2 regions of the Fictibacillus nanhaiensis genome follow, and region 2 is predicted to be linked to the other one. Evidence: a T-box and tRNA genes for the amino acid it is inferred to sense, from the RefSeq annotation. Region 2 holds a T-box; the other holds one or more tRNA genes.
The links. A T-box is a leader RNA that pairs with one kind of tRNA and senses whether it is charged. The one in region 2 lies ahead of metG (methionine--tRNA ligase), so its partner is inferred to be a tRNA-Met.
Positions count from the first base shown of each region.

Region 1: it encodes a tRNA-Met, which carries the amino acid that the T-box ahead of metG (methionine--tRNA ligase) is inferred to sense. The anticodon was not compared.

Region 1 is NZ_JBHUPF010000016.1:19,155-23,652, reverse strand. Features, by position in the region: gene yabP (sporulation protein YabP) at 416-724, shown strand; gene yabQ (spore cortex biosynthesis protein YabQ) at 721-1,320, shown strand; gene ACFS5O_RS20140 (FtsB family cell division protein) at 1,341-1,700, shown strand; gene ACFS5O_RS20135 (S1 domain-containing RNA-binding protein) at 1,792-2,235, shown strand; tRNA gene ACFS5O_RS20130 (tRNA-Met) at 2,642-2,718, shown strand; gene spoIIE (stage II sporulation protein E) at 3,042-4,498, shown strand, end outside.
Region 2 is NZ_JBHUPF010000006.1:1,793,235-1,797,732, reverse strand. Features, by position in the region: gene ACFS5O_RS12850 (GNAT family N-acetyltransferase) at 124-567, opposite strand; partial or broken gene metG (methionine--tRNA ligase) at 650-2,281, opposite strand; T-box leader at 2,330-2,595, opposite strand; gene ACFS5O_RS12840 (phosphotransferase family protein) at 2,664-3,527, opposite strand; gene ACFS5O_RS12835 (DUF2651 family protein) at 3,791-4,054, shown strand; gene ACFS5O_RS12830 (GNAT family N-acetyltransferase) at 4,238-4,498, opposite strand, start outside.

The DNA of each region.
Region 1 (4,498 bases), on a different contig from region 2:
TCCTGTAGGTGGTTGATTTCCGTTTCAGGGTGCTCGCTTTCCGCGGGGCAGGCGGTGAGCCACATTCGTACATTTCAGGTATAAGTGTCTCACCTGTCTAGTTGCAGTGGCTAGCCCCTCGAGGTCAAAAGTTAAATGGCTAAGAAGGCAAAGTGCGCATTCAAACCCATTCATCTTTTGCTTGTCGGGGCTGTACGAGCCACTTCCACTTTAAGGACTGCCGGCCAGTCCTAGCCGAGAGTCTCGCACCTTACACTCCAATCAACTTGCAATGAAGTGAATGAAACAAGACCCAAAGGTAACAACCTTTTAGAAAAACACCTTGGGTTGCTCCAAAACATTCAGCAATTCGTACAGCTTGTTCTATTCTCTTTTAATGTTTCATACATTTGTATGGAATAGAGGAGGGGAATGTATGGACCAACGATATGATCTGAATGGATATAATCAAAAAGTGAGCACACCAAACCACGATGTAAGAATGATAGGAAGAAAGAATTTAGAGATCACGGGTGTGAAGCAAGTAGAAAGTTTTGATAATGAAGAGTTCTTGCTTGAGACAACGATGGGCTTTTTAGCGATCCGCGGGACCAACTTGAAGATGAAAAATCTTGATGTGGAATCAGGTGTTGTGAATATTGAAGGAAAAGTATTCGATCTCGTTTACCTCGACCAGCAGACCGGTGAAAAGACTAAAGGCTTCTTCGGCAAACTGTTCAAATGACCTTAACCGTACAGTTTGAAACGATGCTCTCTATGGTCCTCATGGGTATATGGATCGGAATGGCTGTCGATACGTACAGCCGATTCATTCATGAGAAGCGAAAGTGGCATTGGCTCCATTTCTTAAACGATCTGATGTTTTGGTTGGTACAGGCTTTGCTGGTCTTTTATGTTCTTCTACACGTGAATCACGCAGAGATTCGTTTTTATATTTTTATTGCTCTCATTTGCGGATATGCGGCGTACCGAGCACTCTTTGAACGAATCTATAAAAAGATACTTGAGTGGATGGTATCAGCGGTCACCTCACTTTTCCGTTTCTTATACCGTTTACTTAACTCTTTAATCGTTATGCCGATAAAATGGTTAGTTATGCTCATATCCGCTATTCTTTTATATGTACTTAACATCTTGCGGAAAATTATTATGGTACTATTCATGATTCTTTTTTCTCCTTTTAAATGGGTTGGAAGACTCATATGGCGTTTCATACCTAAGCAAAAATGGTATAATTTAAAAGAGAAATATTCAAAATTAGCAGGGTTTTTCATTTCTGCGAAGAATAAAGTCAGCAATTGGAAGGGAAAAAAGAAGTAAAGGAGGGGAACAGCGAACAAATGCGCCAGAAAAAAATAACAGAGATTCACTCACAATACATCCAGAATAAAGAGCGTCATGAGCAAGTGATCGCTAAACGTAAGCGTGGTTTATACAGGCGCTTGACGGGGGCTTTTATCGTATTTTCCTTTTTTGCTTTTTTAATTATTACGGGTATTGCAGAACAGCTCTCCCTTTTAAATGAAAAACAGACGGAACAAAAAGAATTAAGCGACGAATATAAAGCTCTTCTAGAAGAAAAGGCACAACTTAAAGATGAAGTGAATAAACTAAAAGACGAAGAATACATTGGAGAAATCGCCAGACGTGACTTTTTTATGTCAAAACCTGGTGAAACAATCTTTAAACTTCCAGAATAAAGCATTAAGCGTAGATTGACACGCAGATTTTTTCGATTGTATAATAAGTAATGATATCTTAGGAGATTTTTTAAGGAGGAGCATTTTTTGCATGTCAATTGAAGTAGGCAGCAAGTTGCAAGGTAAAGTTACTGGGATTACTCATTTTGGAGCGTTTGTAGAGCTGCCAGGGGGTACAACAGGACTCGTGCATATTAGCGAAGTTGCGGATAATTACGTAAAGGACATCAACGAATTTCTTAAAGTTGGTGATCAAGTCGAAGTTAAGGTTATGAGCGTCGAAAAGGACGGGAAGATCGGTTTATCTATCAAGAAAGCAAAAGAAAATGTTGCATCTGCTAGTAGACCAGCTCCTGCAAGAGGCGGATTTAACAAATCGCGCAAAGGTCCTAACCGAGGCGGTAACAACCATTCAACGGCATTATCTTTTGAGGATAAGATGAACAAATTCCTTAAAGATAGTGAAGATCGACTCACTACTTTAAAGCGTAGTACTGAATCAAAAAGAGGTGGCCGCGGCGGCCGAAGAGGATAATTGTTGCATTTTTAATGCTCATTCATCTATATATGGCTAGCACTCTATTCTTAAAAGAATAGGGTGCTTTTTTGTTTTTATCATTCAATCAAATTACTGTCTTTTATTTTGCATTGCTAAAGAACAAAAGTTTTTTCGGAAATCTGTTGCTAAAAATATCTTGTCATCTTTGAAAATTGACTGGAGTGTAAGGTGCGAGACTCCTGCGGGACGAGCGGTCAGGTGGAGACTCCTAATGGCGCAAAGCGGCAGGAGGCTCACCGCACGCCCCGTGGAAAGCGAGCAACCTGGAGCGGAAATCAACTCCTTTCAAGAGTAATACAAAAATCTTTTTCGACAAATTTTTAAAGAACCGTTGACAGAGTGGCAGGATAGATGTAATATACTACTTGTGTCTTTTACAAATGGCGGTGTAGCTCAGCTGGCTAGAGCGTACGGTTCATACCCGTGAGGTCGTGGGTTCGACTCCCTCCGCCGCTACCATTTTTAATTTGGACATCTACATACAAACGTACAAGAGCATCCGTCAGCGGTTGCTCTTTTTTATTTCTTTTTCTGTCATTCCATCAAACTATTTTTAAACATCAATCCCTTTATATTTTTCTTCATAATTCTCCTTAATAACTTTAAAAATGAAACTTCCTTTTCTCTTTTTGTAAGAATGTTGTCCGCTTTTGCTCTTCTTTCGTGAATTAGTGGAGAAGTCCGTCGATAAGTTTTTAAATCTTAAACTGCTCTTTTGACAAAATCTTTGTTCTAAACCTGTTTATAATGGTTACACAAATTGGAAACGGGTGGTGTATGGGATGTGGCAGAAGGTAGAACAAGAGGTACTCGAACCGATCAGAGGAATGGTCTGGGTAGAAAAGAGTCAGCAGGCAGTAACGAAGACGAGTAAGAGATGGCTTCAGATTTTGAACCAGAGCATTTTTAACTGGAGAATGCTGTTGTTTGGAATTGGTTTTTTGTTAGGACGAGCTATGATTCTGGCTGAGATGTCTCCCTTTGCTTTACCTTTTGTAGCCAGTGTATTCGTTTTGAGAAAAGAGCGGACAGGCATTGCTGTTTTTGCGATCTTGGCAGGAGCGATGTCGCATCAACCAATGAACGCTTTATTTTTTATCAGTGCCTTACTCGTTTATGCCAGTCTTCAAAAAGGAGCGGATCTGTTCATAAAGAATCGCATGCAAAGTCTTCCGCTCTTGGTTTTCGGTTCCTCCTTAATCACGCGAACCGTGTTCTCTATGTTCGGCGAAGGAGGCTTAGAGCGGGTAGATACGATGCTTGCGTTAGTGGAAGGAGGACTAAGCTTAGTTCTTACGTTAATCTTTCTTCAAAGCATACCGCTTTTAACGAATAAAAAAATACCACAATCGTTAAAAAACGAAGAGATTGTTTGCTTGATGATCCTTCTAGCTTCTGTCATGACCGGTACGATCGGCTGGCAGATCAATGATGTAGCGGTAGAACATGTTGTTTCACGTTACTTAGTCTTGTTGTTTGCTTTTGTGGGAGGAGCTGCGATTGGTTCTACAGTGGGTGTTGTGACAGGTCTGATCCTCAGCCTCGCGCAAGTAGCAAGCCTTTCTCAAATGAGCTTATTAGCTTTCTCAGGACTACTCGGTGGCCTTTTAAAAGAGGGTAAACGATTCGGTGTAAGTCTTGGGCTTATCATCGGAACCGTCATGATCGGTTTATATGGTGAGGGCAGATCCGAAATCACATCTACCTTGATGGAATCAGGGTTTGCTGTTCTACTTTTTCTTCTAACGCCAAAAATGGCAATCAGCAACATTTCAAAATATGTACCAGGCACAAGAGAGCATTCGATGCATCAGCAGCAATATTTAAAGAAGATCCGCGACGTGACCGCGAGTCGCGTTGAACGATTCTCAAGTCTCTTCCAAGCGTTATCACATTCGTTTCAATCGGTAGGTTCCTCTTTAAATGAGGAAGAGAGCACACGTGAAGTGGATCTTTTCTTGAGCAACATTACAGAAAAAACGTGCCAGACTTGTTTTAAGAAAGAACAGTGTTGGGCGCAGAACTTCACAACAACTTACGACCTGATGACTAGGCTGATGGTCGAGCAAGAAGATTATAGTGATATTAAGGATCGAAAATTAAAACGAGAATGGGAAAAGCATTGCATCAAGCCTGAAAAGATAACAGATCTTATGAATAAAGAACTAACGCAATATCGAGCTTCTCAAAAATTAAAGATACAAGTGCAAGAAAGCCGTCGTTTAGTAGCTGACCAATT
Region 2 (4,498 bases):
ATATGAAGTGTGATCTTACCATATAGAATTATTCAGCATAAAGCAGGCTGTGCTCATGGGAATTATATGAAATAAAAAACAATAAACTAACTATTTGTGAAGTATACAGATATCGTAAACAAATTATAAATTCTTCTTTATAACGACCCTATTCTCATTTATGGTGTAGTTATTTTTGAGATAGAACGCTTCTGCAATCCCTCCGTTAGCTGTTAATAAATATAGACTTGAAATGTCTCTTTTCTTTAATTCACCTTCTAAATACAGAAGCAATTTCGAACCGTAACCTTTTCCTTGAATTTGAGTACCAATACAAAATTCCGCCAAATAAAAAGTGAATCCTGCATACGATTGTTTACTATTTCCGGCAATGAATCCAATTAAAGCATCGTTTTCATATAGTAAATAACCATGAAATTTAGGTGTATGCATTAAATCCGTTAGTCTTTCTTTAGCATCTCGATCTGTCCAGGTCTCATTCCATGGTTCTTTGTTAAAAACATTAATATATAATTCAACACATTGTCCTATTTTATCAAATGTCATTGGTACAATTGTTTCAGCCATCATATTCTCCCCTATTTGTCTAAATGTTCATTTCATAACCAATCTGTGTGTAAAGAATACTTTGTCCTTTTTAACTAACATTTTAAATTCCTTCATTTAATCTATTTATTTCTTCTTGAATGTTTTTTACATCGATTCTACTAAAGAGTGGTTGAATGTCTTTAAGTGAAATGGAAGATATGTTAATCTCCTTCCATGTAAATTCATTTAATCCCAACATTCCTTTAACCTTTTCACTTGAAAAAGGAAGAAAAGGATGAAGCAATTGTGCAAGATTCGAAATGATATAGATACAATTTGCCATTGTATCATCGCATAAAGATCGCTCTTCGTTTATTTGAATCCAAGGTTTCTGCTCATCAAAATATTTATTCGCAAATCTTACAAAGTCAAAAATATTCTCTATAGTTTTTTTAAATTGTCCGTCGGTAATCAACAAAGCCGCTTCATTATAGAGTCTATTTACTCTTCCTTGTAGTTCTATATTTATCTTACCACTCGGTGTTTTTCCATCATATGACTTTTGGATAAATTTTAATGTACGATTAACAAAGTTCCCATAGGCACCAAGTAATTCGCTGTTATGACTATATACAAATTCACGCCACGAAAAATTTGTATCTCGGTTTTCAGGTGCATTGATTGTTAGAAAATAGCGTATAGAATCAGTGTCATATCTCTCTAACATGTAAGGAGCCCATACTGCCCAATTTTGACTAGTGGAAAGTTTACGGTTTTCAAGCGTTAAATACTCATTTGAAATGATACGTGTGGGTAAAGAAGAATTACCAATACCCATTAGAATTGACGGCCAAACGATCGTATGAAAGGGGATATTATCCTTTCCGTGAACATAATAAGAGATAGTGTCACCGTTCCACCAATCTTCAAGATCCTCATTTGTTTAATTAGCCCATTCCTTACTTGCCGTTAGATAACCAGCAACGGCTTCAATCCATACATAAATTTTTTTACCTTCATATCCCGCTAGAGGAACATCTACGCCATTTGGCAGATCCCGTGTGACGGCTCGGTCAGGAACACCCTCTTTTAAATATCTAGTGGTTAAAGAGATCGCGTTTTTACGCCATCGATTTTCCTTCTGCGCTTTTATTACCCATGATTCTAATTTCACCTGAAACTGACTAAACGAGAAATAAAAATGCTCTGTTTCTTTAATGGTAGGCTTATTCCCACAGATCTTACAACGCTTATCGATTAAGTCAAGTGGATCTAAAATAGCGGAACAATGATCACATTGATCTCCCCTTGCTTTACCGCCACAATTCGGACATGTTCCCTCTACAAAACGATCAGGTAGAAATTGATAATCTGTTTCACAAAAAGCTTGCTCACTCGTCTTTTTATACAGATAGCCATTTTCAAGTAGTTTTAAAAATATGGCCTGTACAGACTTGTGATGATGTTCAGCATCTGTACGTGTATACGAATCGTATGAGAAACCCAGCTTTTCAAAACATGCAACAAATTCTTCGTGATAACGATTTGCTATTGCTTCAATGGTTGACTTTTCTTGATTTGCACGAATCGATATGGGTGTCCCATTACAATCACTTCCTGAAACATAAAGTACTTTTTCCCCTTTTTGTCTGTAAAACCTTGCTAAAATATCTCCTGGTAATAAAGCTGCAATATGGCCTAAGTGAAGTGATCCATTAGCATATGGCCATGCGCCTCCAATAAAAACGGTCATAATTATTCCTCCTTATATTAAAAAAAACCTCGTCCATAGACATATTTGTCTAAGGACGAGGTTTATCTCGTGTTACCACCTTATTTTACCAATAACTCACATTATTAGCCTCAAAAAGTACGGAGTAAATGAAACACTCTTATACTTTGACATTTATAACGAGTGCCAAATCTCGTCAAAGTCTAAATCATTATTGAAGTCGACTTTGCTGCTCAAAGACCATTTTCAATCAACTATTTTCTGCTTCTTTTCAGCTAACGAAGCTCTCTGTAAGAAAATGAGGGTTGACTTACTTTCCTTATCATCGCGTTTAGTAATTCTTTTTACTAATTATTACATATGTTAAATGAATTGAAAAGCGATTTAATTTCAACAGTGTTTTTTATCGATACTCTTTTATCCCGTTTTCAAATGCAACATTATCGTTGTTTATTAAACCATGCAATGCTTCTTGTAAAGCAAATGTACGCTTATAAAATGTAACACGCTTAGCTATTTCTGAACCGTTTGGATAAAGATTGATACACTTGTTATAGAAATCCATACCATAACTTGATAGTATTCCTGCAAAATCATAGGCGGGATCACCTATACCCGAACCACCAAAGTCTATTATTCCTGAAATTTCACAGCTTTTAGGGTCCCATAAGATATTCGATGCTCCAAAATCTCCGTGTATAAGGGTTGTTTTTAAGGGTTCTTTATGAGTAAGAAAAGCCTCAAATGAAAAAGTAATCTCACTTTGAGATTTCTTATTGATAAAATGAAAAAGCTTGTCCTGTATAGAATAAAATAGTTCTTTCATGTCTTCATATGGGTTACTATCTATTAAGTTTAGAGACGTAACCAACGTTTTTTTCGATACGGAATGAATCTCAATTAGAAAGGTTACAAGTTGTTTTGCAAGTTTCATTGAATCCACATGATTCACTTTTATTAAATGTTCATTCCAGAAAGGGACACCTTCAATTAAATGATATCCAGTAAATACTTTACCAGGTTCATTTAGCTCGAATGACTCATATTCTGGATATGGAATTTGGATTGATATTATATCCCTGATATGATCTAAGATTTGAGCTTCTTCTTTTAATCTTACAATTCCTTTTTCGTACTTTGGAAATCTGAATACAAGAGAATGGTTTATGATTAATACATCGTTATTCTGGCCAATATCATTAGCAAGAACATTCTCAATGATAAGTTCTGGATAGACTTCTTTAATCCGTTCAATATAATGATTCATTCTTTTTCTCCTAGATCATAATTATATTTAGGAACTTATTTATTATTGGAGTTAGTTATTTTCCCTTTAATAAATTTCCTATTATTCTATATAACTACTTAGGTTGGTTATGAATTCTTAAGCTACTACTACTTTCCAAACAACTCCCTTATACAGCAATCGCACCCGATCGGAAGAAAGAATAAAATTGTAAATATTAGTAAAGGTAATCATACTTTTATTAGCGAATATAATATCAAGAAAATAATTAATGAGGTGGTTATATGATTGGGATTGTATTCTTATTGATTTTTATTTTTATACCATTAACTACAATCGTTGTGTCTATCGTCGGTACACTAATTACTAAAAATATGTTTGTAACACCAATCTTATTTGGATTAACGTTAATTTTACTAAACTTCCTCAATATATTTGAGGTTGGCTTATTTCCTATTTTAATTTATACTGCATTATCATTTAGCACTTCGTATATTACTTCAATTATAAAAAATAGAAGAAGCAGCATCCAAACGAAAACACTATAAATCATAAAGACCAAGTAATAAATTTGGTGTTATTTAGTTATAAGATTGCTTATATTTCTTCTTCAACAATCCTGCTTCGTTTGTTCAATAAGTTCAATAAAAAAGTGCAGATCTCCTTCTCAGAGAAAAGCACCCGTTAATTGCATAAATAAATTCATAATAAAACAATTCTATTAATTAAAACTACTTATCTGTCAACATTTCAAGATAATCTTCTTGAAGAAGACCAAAGACAGCACAATCCTTATAATGATTCTTGGCATTGCGAATCATATGTTTAATCGTTCCTTCTTGCTTCATTCCAACTTTCTCCATAATTTTTCCTGAGGCTGGGTTGTCAGTATTATGAGCTGCAGAAATTTTGTGGATATTCATATCCCTAAAACCAAATTCAATAACAGCTTTCAATGCTTCAGTTCCATACCCTTTGTTCCACCATTGATA